2 regions of the Pseudomonas sp. NPDC077186 genome follow, and region 1 is predicted to be linked to the other one. Evidence: predicted binding sites of a transcription regulator. Region 1 holds the regulator's gene; the other holds the start of a gene.
What was found. The regulator FliA, encoded in region 1, starts transcription of late flagellar genes. The targets are predictions, from matches to a motif close to CTAAAGTTTNNNNNNNNNNNGCCGNTAA.
Positions count from the first base shown of each region.

Region 2: the regulator FliA is predicted to act here: its motif matches at 1,210-1,237, upstream of ACIGKL_RS07835 (methyl-accepting chemotaxis protein).

Region 1 is NZ_JBITWE010000001.1:479,913-487,077, reverse strand. Features, by position in the region: gene flhB (flagellar biosynthesis protein FlhB) at 1-216, shown strand, start outside; gene flhA (flagellar biosynthesis protein FlhA) at 672-2,801, shown strand; gene flhF (flagellar biosynthesis protein FlhF) at 2,813-4,123, shown strand; gene fleN (flagellar synthesis regulator FleN) at 4,220-5,050, shown strand; gene fliA (RNA polymerase sigma factor FliA) at 5,047-5,793, shown strand; gene ACIGKL_RS02220 (chemotaxis response regulator CheY) at 5,878-6,252, shown strand; gene ACIGKL_RS02215 (protein phosphatase CheZ) at 6,272-7,060, shown strand; gene ACIGKL_RS02210 (chemotaxis protein CheA) at 7,073-7,165, shown strand, end outside.
Region 2 is NZ_JBITWE010000001.1:1,657,528-1,664,692, reverse strand. Features, by position in the region: gene ampD (1,6-anhydro-N-acetylmuramyl-L-alanine amidase AmpD) at 1-58, shown strand, start outside; gene ampE (regulatory signaling modulator protein AmpE) at 71-904, shown strand; gene ACIGKL_RS07835 (methyl-accepting chemotaxis protein) at 1,418-3,448, shown strand; partial or broken gene ACIGKL_RS07830 (globin) at 3,730-3,936, opposite strand; gene ACIGKL_RS07825 (DUF2788 domain-containing protein) at 3,949-4,167, opposite strand; gene ACIGKL_RS07820 (Lrp/AsnC family transcriptional regulator) at 4,258-4,737, opposite strand; gene ACIGKL_RS07815 (cation diffusion facilitator family transporter) at 5,124-6,008, opposite strand; gene ACIGKL_RS07810 (polyribonucleotide nucleotidyltransferase) at 6,016-6,435, opposite strand; gene hrpB (ATP-dependent helicase HrpB) at 6,798-7,165, shown strand, end outside.

The DNA of each region.
Region 1 (7,165 bases):
GAGCACCGGGTCATGCTGCTGGAGTCGCCGGCGCTGGCGCGGGCGGTGTACTACTCCACCGAGCTGGAGCAGGAAATTCCCGCCGGCCTGTACCTGGCGGTGGCCCAGGTGTTGGCCTACGTCTACCAGCTGCGCCAGTACCAGGCCGGCAAGGGCAAGCGCCCGGGGCCGCTGCCCGACCTGCCGATCCCGCCGGACCTGCGCCGCGACGAATAGAGCGGGTGGAGCCGTAGGTTGGGCTGAGCGCAGCGAAGCCCAACCGGGGCAGAGTTGGCGCGCGGGAAACGTTGGGCTTCGTCGCTACGCTCCTCAACCCAACCTACGTGCTGGCGCCGCGACGAATAGAGCGGGTGGAACCGTAGGTTGGGCTGAGCGCAGCGAAGCCCAACGGGAGCAGAGTTGGCGCGCGGGAAACGTTGGGCTTCGTCGCTACGCTCCTCAACCCAACCTACGTGCTGGCGCCGCGACGAATAGAGCGGGTGGAGCCGTAGGTTGGGCTGAGCGCAGCGAAGCCCAACGGGAGCAGAGTTGGCGCGCGGGAGGCGTTGGGCTTCGTCGCTACACTCCTCAACCCAACCTACGCCAGCCGCTGCCTTTCTGGAACGCTTCTTGCCATTACCCCAGCAGGGCGCAGTTTCGCGTCAAAAGATTGAATCGGCTGGGGTAGGGACGTGGCAGTAGATCGCGCACAAATCATCGGTGAGGTACGCAGCAACCTGGCGGGCCTGCGCCACGGCAATCTGGGTATCCCCCTGCTGCTGCTGGTCATGCTCGGCATGGTCATGCTGCCGATCCCGCCGTTTCTGCTCGACGTGCTGTTCACTTTCAGCATCGCCCTGTCCATCGTCGTGTTGCTGGTCAGCATCTACGCCCTGCGGCCGCTGGATTTCGCCGTGTTCCCCACCATCCTGCTGGCGGCCACCCTGCTGCGCCTGGCGTTGAACGTCGCCTCGACCCGCGTGGTGCTGCTCAACGGCCACGAGGGCCACGGTGCGGCGGGGCAGGTGATCCAGGCCTTCGGCGAGGTGGTGATCGGCGGCAACTACGTGGTCGGTATCGTGGTGTTCGCCATCCTCATGATCATCAACTTCGTGGTGGTCACCAAGGGCGCCGGGCGCATCTCCGAGGTCAGCGCGCGTTTCACCCTGGACGCCATGCCCGGCAAGCAGATGGCCATCGACGCCGACCTCAACGCCGGCCTGATCGATCAGGCCGAGGCCAAGAAGCGCCGCAGCGAGGTGGCCCAGGAGGCCGATTTCTACGGCTCGATGGACGGTGCCAGCAAGTTCGTCCGCGGCGACGCCATCGCCGGCCTGCTGATCCTGTTCATCAACCTGATCGGCGGTATCGCCATCGGCGTGCTGCAGCACGGCCTGCCGTTCGCCGAGGCGGGCAAGGTCTACACCCTGCTGACCATCGGCGACGGCCTGGTGGCGCAGATTCCCTCCCTGCTGCTGTCCACCGCCGCGGCGGTGATGGTGACCCGGGTGTCCACCTCCGAGGACATGGGCGCCCAGGTCAACCGGCAGATGTTCGCTTCGCCGCGCGCGCTGGCGGTGGCGGCGGCGATCATGATCGCCATGGGCCTGGTGCCCGGCATGCCGCATTTCTCCTTTATCAGCCTGGGCCTGGTGGCCGCCGGCGCCGCCTACTGGATCGCCAACAAGCAGCGCAAGACCAAGGAAGAGGAGGTCAGGGAAGTGCAGCGCCAGCAGGAGCTGCTGCCGGCGCAGAAGGCGCAGGAGGTCAAGGAACTGGGCTGGGACGACGTCACCCCGGTGGACATGGTCGGCCTGGAGGTCGGCTACCGGCTGATCCCGCTGGTCGACCGCAACCAGGGAGGCCAGTTGCTGGCGCGGATCAAGGGAGTGCGCAAGAAGCTCTCGCAGGAGATGGGCTTTCTCATGCCCTCGGTGCATATCCGCGACAACCTCGACCTGGCGCCCAACGCCTACCGCTTGACCCTGATGGGCGTCAGCGTGGCCGAGGCCGAGGTCTACCCGGATCGCGAGCTGGCGATCAACCCCGGCCAGGTGTTCGGTCCGCTCAACGGCATCGCCGCCAAGGATCCGGCGTTCGGCCTGGAGGCGGTGTGGATCGACCCCAGCCAGCGCGACCAGGCGCAGTCGCTGGGCTACACCGTGGTCGACGCCAGCACCGTGGTCGCCACCCACCTCAACCAGATCCTGCACAAGCACGCCCACGAGCTGCTGGGGCATGAGGAAGTGCAGCAACTGATGCAGCTGTTGGCCAAGAGCTCGCCGAAGCTGGCCGAGGAGCTGGTGCCGGGGCTGGTGTCGCTGTCGACCCTGCTCAAGGTGCTGCAGGCGCTGCTGCAGGAGCAGGTGCCGGTGCGCGACATCCGCACCATCGCCGAGGCGATCGCCAACGTCGCGCCGAAGAGTCAAGATCCCGCCGCGATGGTCGCCGCCGTTCGTGTGTCGCTGGCCCGCGCCATCGTGCAAAGCATTGTGGGACTAGAGCCGGAGCTGCCTGTGATCACCCTCGAGCCCAGGTTGGAACAGATATTGCTCAATAGCCTGCAGAAGGCCGGTCAGGGCAGCGAGGATGGCATCCTCCTCGAACCGGGCATGGCCGAGAAGCTGCAGCGTTCCCTGGTGGAAGCGGCGCAGCGCCAGGAAATGCTCGGCAAGCCGGTGATCCTGCTGGTGGCCGGGCCGATTCGGGCGATGTTGTCGCGCTTCGCGCGGATGGCGGTCTCCAGCATGCATGTGCTGGCCTACCAGGAAATTCCGGACAACAAGCAGGTCACCATAGTCGCCACTGTGGGCCAGAACTGAGGTAAAGGGTCATGCAGGTCAAACGCTTCTTCGCCGCCGATATGCGGACCGCCATGAAACTGGTGCGAGACGAGCTGGGCGCCGATGCCGCGATCATCGGCAATCGCCGGGTGGCCGGCGGCGTCGAGCTGACCGCCGCGCTGGATTACCAGGTAGCGCCGGCGCCGGTGCGGCCGAACCCGGCCCTGGAGGCCGAGCTGCGCAAGACCCAGGCGCGCATCGCCAGCGCCCAGGCCGAACTGGCCACCCGCGCCGAGCAGGACGCCGGCAAGGATCGCCAGCTGTTCGCCAACGAGTCGCTGGTGGCGCCGGAATTGCCGGCCACCCCGGTCAAGCCGCAGCGCCCGGCCGAGCCTGCGCCGGCGCAGCCTGCGGTCGATCCGCGCGCGCTGGACGCCATGCGCTTCGAACTACACGGCCTGCGCGAGCTGATCGAAATGCAGCTCGGCTCCATCGCCTGGGGCCAGCTGCAGACCCGCCGCCCGCAACAGGCCAACCTGTGGCGCCGGCTGCAGCGCATGGGCCTGTCCGCCGAGCTGGCGCAGGCGCTGCTGAACAAGGTCGCCGACGTCGCCGAGCCGCGCCAGGCCTGGCGCATGCTGCTGGCCCATCTGGCCCACGCGATCAAGACGCCGAAGCTCGAGCCGCTGGAAGAGGGCGGGGTGATCGCCCTGGTCGGCCCCGCCGGCATGGGCAAGACCACCACCCTGGCCAAGCTGGCGGCGCGTTACGTGCTTAAGCACGGCGCGCAGCAGGTCGCCTTGGTCAGCATGGACAGCTATCGCATCGGCGCGCAGGAGCAGCTCAAGACCCTGGGGCGCATCCTCGGCGTCTCGGTGACCCAGGTCGACCCCGGCCAGTCGCTGCTGCAGGCCCTGGCGCCGCTGGCGAAGAAACGCCTGGTGCTGATCGACACCGCCGGCCTACCGGGCAACGACCCGGCGCTGCGCCTGCAGCTGGAGAGCCTGGCGGCGCGCGGCCTGCAGGCGAAGAATTACCTGGTACTGGCGGCCACCAGCCAGAGCCAAGTGCTCAAGGCCGCCTACCATAGTTACAAGCGCTGCGGCCTGGCAGGCTGCATACTGACCAAGCTGGACGAAGCCGCCAGCCTGGGCGAGGCTTTAGGTCTGGCTATAAGCCAGCATCTGCCGGTAGCCTATGTCGCCGACGGCCCGCGGATTCCGGACGATCTGCAGGTGCCGCGCAGCCACCAGCTGGTCAGCCGCGCGGTGGGCCTGCAGGCCGCCGAGGAGCCGAGCGAGGACGCCATGGCGCAGCTGTTCGCCGGGCTCTACCACAGCCCGACGCGGCGCGCCGGCTGACGCGGCGAGAAGAGAATGTTGCACCCTCGGGCGACGCCGTCGCCGGAGTGAACGGCCGGATGGCCAAGTCGAAGTTAGACAAGGTGTGAAGAAAACATGGGTATGCATCCCGTACAGGTGATCGCGGTGACCGGCGGCAAGGGTGGCGTCGGCAAGACCAATGTGTCGGTGAATCTGTCCATGGCCCTGGCCGATCTCGGCCGGCGGGTGATGCTGATGGACGCCGACCTCGGCCTGGCCAACGTCGACGTTCTGCTGGGGCTGGCGCCCAAGCGCACCCTGGCCGATGTGATCAGCGGCGAGTGCGATCTGCGCGACGTGCTGCTGCAGGGGCCGGGCGGCATCCGCATCGTGCCGGCGGCGTCCGGCACGCAGAGCATGGTCAACCTCTCGCCGATGCAGCACGCCGGGCTGATCCAGGCGTTCAGCGATATCAGCGAGAACCTCGACGTGCTGGTGATTGACACCGCCGCCGGCATCGGCGATGCGGTGGTCAGCTTCGTCCGCGCCGCCCAGGAGATCCTGGTGGTGGTGTGCGACGAGCCGACCTCGATCACCGACGCCTATGCGCTGATCAAGCTGCTCAACCGCGACCACGGCATCAGTCGCTTCCGCGTCCTGGCCAACATGGCCCACAGCCCGCAGGAAGGGCGCAACCTCTTTGCTAAGCTGACCAAGGTGACTGATCGCTTCCTCGACGTCGCCCTGCAGTACGTCGGCGCCGTGCCCTACGACGAGTGCGTGCGCAAGGCCGTGCAGAAGCAGCGCGCGGTCTACGAAGCCTTCCCACGATCCAAGTGCGCCCTGGCGTTCAAGGCGATAGCCCAGAAGGTCGATACCTGGCCGCTGCCGGCCAACCCCCGCGGCCATCTGGAGTTTTTCGTCGAGCGTCTGGTGCAGCAACCGACGGCAGACAGTGCCGTATGACAGCAGCTTCTGGACTTCGTATGTACAACAAGGCGCAGGCGCAGGATTCGCAGCACCAGTTGATCGAGCGCTATGCGCCCCTGGTCAAACGTATCGCCTATCACCTGCTGGCCCGTTTGCCGGCCAGCGTGCAGGTCGACGACCTGATCCAGGCCGGCATGATCGGCCTGCTCGAAGCCTCTAAAAAATACGATTCCAGCAAGGGTGCCAGCTTCGAAACCTTCGCCGGCATCCGCATCCGCGGCTCCATGCTCGACGAAGTGCGCAAGGGCGACTGGGCGCCGCGTTCGGTGCACCGCAACAGCCGCATGGTCAGCGACGCGATCCGCGCGGTGGAAGCGAGAACCGGGCGCGACGCTAAAGATCAGGAGGTTGCGGCCGAACTCCAATTGAGTCTGGAGGATTACTACGGCATCCTTGGCGACACTTTGGGCAGCCGCCTGTTCAGCTTCGACGACCTGGTGCAGGACGGCGAGCATGGCGGGCTGCACGAAGACGCCGGGCACACCCACCTCGAACCTTCGCGGGACCTCGAAGACGAACGCTTCCAGGCGGCCTTGGCCGAGGCCATCGCCGGCTTGCCGGAGCGCGAACGCCTGGTGCTGGCGCTGTATTACGATGAAGAACTGAACTTGAAGGAAATCGGCGAAGTGCTGGGGGTCAGCGAGTCGCGCGTCAGCCAGTTGCACAGCCAGTGCGCCGCGCGTCTGCGTGCGCGCCTGGGCGAGTGGCGCGCCCGCTGAAGGCTGGGCCGGTTTCACGATTGAAGGGCGCGCTCCACTGAAGAGCGTGTTTGGGACTGTACGGAGGTCGACTTGGACAAGAACATGAAAATCCTCATCGTTGACGATTTCTCGACGATGCGACGGATCATCAAGAACCTCTTGCGTGATTTGGGTTTCACCAACACCGCGGAGGCCGACGATGGCACCTCGGCGCTGCCCATGCTGCAGAGCGGCAGTTTCGACTTCCTGGTGACCGACTGGAACATGCCCGGCATGACCGGTATCGACCTGCTGCGTGCGGTGCGCGCCGACGAGCGCCTCAAGCACCTGCCGGTGCTGATGGTCACCGCCGAGGCCAAGCGCGATCAGATCATCGAGGCGGCCCAGGCCGGCGTGAACGGCTATGTGGTCAAACCCTTCACCGCCCAGGTGCTGAAGGAAAAGATCGAGAAGATCTTCGAGCGGGTCAACGGCTGATGTCGGCCGCGAGGGTGCTATGGAACACGATGACTCCACGCTGGGCGACCTCGAGTCGACCCTGAAAAGCAACGCCCGCGAATTGGTCGACAGCCTGGAAAGAGGCAACTTCGGCGCCGCGGTGCAACTGATCAACGAGCTCAACAAGGTCCGCGACCGCGGCCTGTACCACGAGGTCGGCAAGCTGACCCGCGAGCTGCACAACGCCATCGTCAACTTCCAACTCGATCCGCGCATGCCGCATGCCCAGGAGCTGTCGCAGATCGCCGATGCCACCGAACGCCTGAATTACGTGGTCACCATGACCGAGAAGGCGGCCAATCGCACCATGGACCTGGTCGAGCAGAGCGCGCCGCTGGTCAACGACTTGAGCGACGAAGCGCAGAGCCTGAGCGCCGAATGGGGCCGCTTCATGCGCCGCGAGATGGGCGCCGAGGGCTTTCGCGAGCTGGCCAAGCGCATCGAGCTGTTCCTCGCCCGCAGCGAGCGCGACAGCAGCAAGCTGTCCGGCCACCTCAACGACATTTTGCTGGCGCAGGACTACCAGGACCTCACCGGGCAGGTGATCAAGCGCGTCACCCAGCTGGTCACCGAGGTGGAAAGCAACCTGCTCAAACTGGTGCTGATGGCCAGTCAGGTCGACCGTTTCGCCGGCATCCAGCACGACCATGAACAGCTGCGTGCCGAACAGGAACAATTAAAAGAGCCATCTCGGGGTGAAGGTCCGCAGATTCATGCCGATAAGCGTGATGACGTCGCCTCCAGTCAGGACGATGTCGACGACCTGCTGTCCAGTCTAGGATTCTAAGGAGTTCCCCCTATGAGCTTCGGCGCCGATGAAGAAATCCTCCAGGACTTCCTGGTAGAGGCCGGCGAGATCCTCGAACAGTTGTCCGAACAGTTGGTCGAGCTG
Region 2 (7,165 bases), 1.2 Mb from region 1:
GACCGACCCGGGGCCGGCCTTCGACTGGTCGCGCCTGCACGCCGCGCTCAAGGATTAAAGGAGAAGTACGATGAGTTTTCTGGTGATTTTGCTGGTGCTGTGGGTCGAGAAGTTTTCCGCCTGGCGCCTGCGTATCCAGCAGGACGGCCCCTGGCTGGCCCAGTTGCAGCGCCTGCAGCAGGGCAGCCTGCAGCAGGCGCCCTGGTTGTGCCTGGCGGCGCTGGTGCTGCTGCCCGTGCTGGCGCTGGGCCTGCTGCTGCTGGTGCTCGAACCGCTGGCCTACGGCTGGCTGGCGCTGCCGGTGCACCTGCTGGTGCTGATCTACAGCCTGGGACGGGGCGATCTGCTGGCCGGGCTGGGACCGTTTCGCGACGCCTGGCGCCGCGGCGACGGGCAGGCGGCCTACCACGTGGTGGAGCGTGACCTGGCGCTGCAACCGGAGGAGGGCACCGAACTGTTGCAGCAGGTGCAGGGGCATCTGCTGTGGCAGGCCTACCAGAGTTTCTTCGCGGTGATCTTCTGGTACCTGCTGCTCGGCCCCATGGCCGCCCTGGCCTATCGCCTGCTGGCGCTCTGCGCCGAACATGCCGAGCAGGCGGGGCTGCGCGAGCGTGCGGTGCAACTGCGCCACGCCTTCGACTGGCTGCCGGCGCGGGTGCTGGCCTCGAGCTTCGCCCTGGTCGGCAATTTCGTCGCGGTCAGCCGCGCCTTGCTGCACGAGCTGCTCAGCTGGGACATTTCCGCGGCGCAGCTGGTGATCAAGGCCGGCCGGGCCGCCGGGGAAATGCCGGAACCGGTGCTGGGCGAGGCGGGCGTCGACACCCTGGATCAGCTCTGGCAACTGCTGATCCGCGCCGCGGTGGTCTGGTACGCCGGCTACGCCCTGTGGGTGCTGCTGGTCTGAGCGCTGCCGGCCGGCCTTGGATAGGGTTGTGTCTACTTACCTGTCGATTGCTCGCTCGGGCTTCTGTAGGGCTTCAGCCGCGAATTTCGCGAAGACATCGGATCGCGCCCGCCGCTCCTGCACGGCGTTCGACACTTGACCCATCCGCAGCCTGGATTACGCGCCTGACCTCTAGATATGTTCTGAAAAAGCCATTTATCGTCACTCCCGCGAAGGCGGGAGCCCAGGGACTACGCAGGTTCTGGATTCCCGCCTGCGCGGGAATGACGGCTATTTCAGAGTTTCCCCAGGGACAGACGCTTAACCTTAAGTTACAGAGATCGGCGTCGATAACGGGTATATAGGAGGCCGTAGTCGATCCTGTTTTCGTGATGTCCGTCTCACTACCTGCCTGTAGAGACGGCGCCTACCCACATACAGATCGGGCTGCACAGGATGTGGCCGTCAGCCCATGAGAGGCTCGGCGACGGTCCAGGCAACACTCATAACAATAATGGCAACTGGAGACGTCTAGTGAAGACCGTGTTGTATCCGGCCATCGCGCTGATGAATCGCCTCAGCTTCGGCATGAAGTTCAGCCTGATCAGCGTGCTGTTCTTCCTGCCCATGCTGGTCACCAACTTCTACCTGGTGCGCGACTCCTATCGCCAGTTCGTCGGCACCCAGAGCGCGCTGGAAAGCCTCGAGCTGCTCGGCGACAGCCTGCAGTTGCGCCGCGATCTGGAGAGCCTCAACGACCTGGTGCAGATCAACGCGATGATCGGCCAGTCCGGTCAGGCCGGCGATCTGGAGGGGCGCATCAGGCAGTTGCAGCAGGCGCTCGATGCCAGCCTGCAAGGCCTCGAGCCGGTGGCGCGCGATGCCGAGCAGGCCGCCGAGTTCGTCGCCAAGCGCGACGAGATGCTCGCCGCGCTGAACAGCGCCGAGGCCGAGACCTCGTTGCAGAGCAAGACGGTGATAGTCGAGAAGCTGCTCGGCGCCTCCCAGGTGTTCATCAAGCTGGTGGCCAGCCAGGCCGGCCTCAGCCAGGACCCGCAGCGCCAGGTGCGGCAGATCACCGAGCTGATCGCCAACGTCACCCCGCAGGTCACCGACGTGCTCAGCCAGGGCCGAGCCATCGGCTCCTACTCCCTGGGCCAGGGCTTCCTCAACTCCGCGGCCAGCACCAAGTTCGACGACCTGCTGCTGCAACTGGAGAAGCTGCACGCCGAGTACGGCCTCAACCTGCAGGAAGCGCTGGCCGGCAACGTCGCCGCGCAGAACGGCCTGGGCAGCCTGGCCGAGGCCAGCCGCCAGACCCTCAAGGACAGCGCCGTGCTGTTCGAGGATCAGGTGATCATCGCCGACAGCCTGGACACGCCCTGGGCGCAGTTCTACGACCAGGTCAGCCAGCAGATGGCCAAGACCCACGCCTTCAACGACGGCCTGCTGGCCTTCCTCGACAGCCAGCTGAGCGAGCGCCTCAACGACAACCGCGCGCAGATGGTGCTGCTGGTAGCGGCCCTGGTGGTGGTGTTCCTGCTGATCCTCTATCTCTACGCCGGCTTCTACGTCTCCACCCGCACCACCCTGAAGACCCTCGGCCAGGTGATGGACAAGGTCGCCGCCGGCGACATGACCGTCAGCTTCCAGGCGCAGAGCCGCGACGAACTGGGCGAATTGGGCCAGGTGTTCAACCAGACCGTGGTGCGTATCCACGACCTGATCGAGCGGGTCGGCCACACCGTCGGCGAGGTCGAGGGCCAGGCCGACCGCGTCGAACTGGTGTCCGGCGAGAGCAACCAGGCGGTGGCCGGCCAGCGCGCGCAGATCGAACAGGTGGCCACGGCGATGAACCAGATGTCCGCCACCGCCCAGGAAGTGGCGCGCAGCGCCGCCGCCGCGGTGGGCAGCGCGCAGAGCGTCAACCAGGAAACGGTCAGCGGCCGCGCCCTGGTCGAGACCCAGGTCGGCGCCATCCAGCGCCTGGCCGGCGAGATCGACCAGTCGGTGGCGGTGATCAACCAGCTGGCCAGCGACAGCGCCTCGATCAGCCAGGTGCTCGACGTGATCAAGGGCATCGCCGAGCAGACCAACCTGCTGGCGCTCAACGCCGCCATCGAGGCGGCGCGCGCCGGCGAACAGGGTCGCGGCTTCGCCGTGGTGGCCGACGAGGTGCGCAACCTGGCCAAGCGCACCCAGCAGTCCACCGAGGAAATCGAGTCGATGATCGCCAAGCTGCAGGGCGGCGTCGGCGCGGCGGTCAAGGCGATGAACGCCAGCCACCAGATGGCCGACGGCACGGTCAGCGAGTCCGCCAAGGTGCAGCAGGCGCTGGAGAACATCCTCGGCGCGGTGGGCATGATCGTCGACCAGAACCAGCAGATCGCCGCCGCCGCCGAGCAGCAGACCGCGGTGGCGCACGATATCGACCAGAACATCGTCGAGATCAACCACGCCGGCGAACGCACCGCCGCCGGCGCCAGCCAGACCGAGCAGGCCAGCCGCGAGCTGAGCGAACTGGTGTCGCGGCTCAAGCAGCTGATCGGCGCGTTCCGCGTCTAGCCGCTGGCGCGGTGCAGGCGGGCCCGCCCTCTGGCGGGCCTTTGCGTTTTTGGAAGTCGGGCGCAGCGGTGCCAAGGAAGTTCTGAGAAAGCCATTTATTGTCACCCCCGCGAAGGCGGGAGCCCAGGGACTACGCAGGCTCTGGATTATTCCCCTGCGGGCCAGCGCAAGCGCTGTTCAGCGATAGAGCAGCTGTCCCGCCTGCGTGGGAATGACGGCTGTTGCAGAGTTTCCCCGAGTGTCGGTGTGCACGGCGCATCTACGAGGTGGTGCCGCCGTTTTCAGTAACCTGCCTTGATCACCGCGATGCCCTTGTTCAGCATCTCGCGCCAGGCCTGGCGAATATCCGCATCGCACGCCTCGTCGTGCTCGCCGACGGTCAGCAGCAGCGCGTCGAGCCACAGCTCGTAGAGTTCGGGGCGGATGCCCAGGCGCTGGCGCGAGTGCGATTCGCCGAGGGCGCGCAGCTTGGTCTCGGGCAGGCCGCGCCGCGGACGGGGCTAGCCGTGAATGCCGCGGGCGGTCTCGATGATGTAGGTGATGATCGGCTTGGCGAGGAAGGCGAACAGGCACAGGCCCAGGCCGAGGAACAGGATGGCGGTACCCAGGCGGCCGGCCTTGGACTTCTTCGCCAGGTCCCAGATGATGAAGAACATGAACAGCATCAGCCCGCCGACCAGCACGTACATCATCAGGGCTTCGAATTGTTCGGTTTCCATGGGGCCTCGTGGTTCGGACGGCAAACGCGGGGCGCAGATTATACGCGCCCCGATCCGCCCTGCGGCATTGCCGCGCTGGGCCTGCGACCTTCAGTCGCGCAGGTGCTGCAGCGGCAGCTGGGTGCTGGAGAGGATCTGCTGCAGGACGAAGCTGGAGCGCACGCTGGAGACGCCGTCGATGCGGGTCAGGGTGCCGAGCAGCAGCTTCTGGTAGTGATCCATGTCCGGCACCACCACCTTGAGCTGGTAGTCGGCGTCCATCCCGGTGACCAGGCAGCATTCGAGCACCTCCGGGCACTTGCGGATCTGTTCCTGGAAATGCTCGAAGCGCTCCGGGGTGTGGCGGTCCATGCCGATCAGCACGTAGGCGGTCAGGCTCAGGCCAAGCTTCTTGCGATCGAGCAGGGCGACCTGGCCGAGGATGTAGCCGTCGTCCTCCAGCTGCTTGACCCGCCGCGAGCAGGGCGAGGGCGACAGGCCGATGCGTTCGGCCAGCTCCTGGTTGGACAGGCCGGCGTCGCGCTGCAATTCGGCGAGAATGTTGAGGTCGTAGCGGTCGAGTTTGTCCACTTTTTGCTCGCTTTCTAATTTTATTGCTTTCAATCATGCACGCTTAGTTAAAAATTGCGCAAGTGGTGGGTTATTGAGCAATGTTAGCAATCTTTCTTCGGCGCTGCGGGCGTAAGCTTTCTCTCAGTTTCACGGCCCGGACGACAAGTCCCACCGGCCTTGCCCAACCAGGCGAGCCGGAGCCGCCGATCCCACCGGATCGCCGCGGCACCCGGGTCCGCACTGCCCAACCAGGCGGGCGACGAAAGCGGCGACAACACCGCCAGCACCGGACAGATTCCCCGAGGGGGCCGCAAGGCCCCTTTTTTATTGGTCGCGCAATAAGGCGAGTCGCGTTCGCAGGTGGGCGCCGCGCGCATCAGCCGCTCATGGTGGCGGGCGCAGCCTCAGCGCTCGACCACTTCCGGCGGGTCGGCGTGCACCAGCACCTCGGCGCGCGGGAATTCGCTGCGGATCGCCGCCTCCACCGCCACGCAGTGGGCGTGGGCCTGGGACAGGCTGATCTCGCCGGGTAGTTCCAGGTGCAACTGGACGAACCAGCGGGTGCCGGAGATGCGCGTGCGCAGGTCGTGGGCGCCGAGTACGCCGGGCACCGCGCAGGTCAGCTCATGCATGCGCGCGCTGATCTCCGGCGGCAGTTCCTGGTCCATCAGCACCGCCACCGCTTCGCGGACGATGCTCACGGCGCTCCAGAAGATGTAGCAGGCGATGCCGACGGCGAACAGCGCGTCGCCCTGCTGCCAGCCGAAGCTGGCCAGCAGCAGGGCCAGCAGGATGCTGCCGTTGAGCAGGATGTCCGAGCGGTAGTGCAGCGAGTCGGCGTGGATCGCGGTGGAGCCGGTCTGGCGTACCACGTGGCGCTGGAACAGCAGCAGGGCGACGGTCAGCGCCAGCGACAGCAGCATCACCGCGATGCCCAGGCCCTCGGCCGCCAACGGCTGCGGCGCGAGCAGGCGCTGCACGCCCTGAATCCCCACCAGCACGGCGCTGATGCCGATGAACAGCGACTGGCCGAGGCCGGCCAGGGCTTCGGCCTTGCCGTGGCCGTAGCGGTGATCCTCGTCGGCCGGCTGCAGGGCGAAGTGCACCGCCACCAGGTTGATCAGCGAGGCGGCGCTATCGAGCAGCGAGTCGGTGAGCCCGGCCAGCAGGCTGACCGAGCCGCTCAGCCACCAGGCGATCGCCTTGGCCAGCACCAGGCTCAACGCCACCGCCAGCGCCGCGGCGGTGGCCAGGCGCATCAGCCGGGCGTGGTGGCGCTGGATCTGCATGGGCGGGTCAGGCCGCCGGGCGTAGGCCGAAGGCGGCCAGCTGCTCGGCGCTGCCGCTATGGCGGATCAGGCGCGGATCGTCCAGCGGCAACTGGTGACCGGTGCTGCGCTCGATCAGCGCCTTGAGGCCGGCCTGGTCGAGCTTGCCCTCGGCATCCACCAGCTGCTTGAGCTGCTGCGGGTCGAGCTGGGCGGTCTGGCCGCCGGGCAGGTAGATGGCGCCGGTGGCGAAGTCGATGGCGAAGGCGATCAGCCCGGGAATGACGAAGAACAGGATGCCGATGGCGTCCATGGCGGCGACCGCCGGGTCGATCTTGCCTTCGATCTGGCCGCGACGGTCCGGGTAGAACAGGGTGCCGCAGGCGGTCAGCTGGGTGAACAGGGCGACGGCGAGAACGCCGGCGATAACGCGGGATTGCGTGCGCATCGAGCACCTCCAGGGAGAAAAGTGGCGCGACTATAGCAAGGCGGTGATTGCAAAACTGCTGCTCGCAGCTTCAGACCTGAGGGTCTGTTGGCAGTTCGCCGCTATAGGGCGCCTCTAAAAACGTAGGCGAGGCAGTCAGCGCAAGGCAAAACCAGGCGAGAAACGCTCGGAGTCGCGGGCGACTTTACGAACTGTAAATGAGCATTTTGATCGGACTCGCGCACGAGCCTGTTTTGACTCGCTTCGCTCGCCCTTCGGGCCAGCCTTCGGCTGTTACTCCCGTTGGTCGTTGCAACGCAGCGATGACAACGTAGGTAGTTTTTAGAGGTGCCCTATAATCGCCGGCCTGCCGTGGAGACCTTATGAACGCCCTGCCCATCGATGCCCTGCTGCCGGCCCTGCGCGAGGCCCTGGCCGCCCGTGACGAAGCCGTACTGGAGGCGCCGCCCGGCGCCGGCAAGACCACCCGCGTGCCGCTGGCGCTGCTGGACCAGGCCTGGCTGGCGGGCCAGTCGATCCTCATGCTCGAACCGCGGCGCTTGGCCGCCCGCGCCGCCGCCGAACGCCTGGCCAGCGAGCTGGGCGAGCGGGTCGGCGAGACCGTCGGCTACCGCATCCGCCTGGACAGCAAGATCGGGCCGAACACCCGCATCGAGGTGGTCACCGAGGGCATCCTCGCCCGCCGCCTGCAGGACGATCCGGCGCTGGACGGCGTCGGTCTGGTGATCTT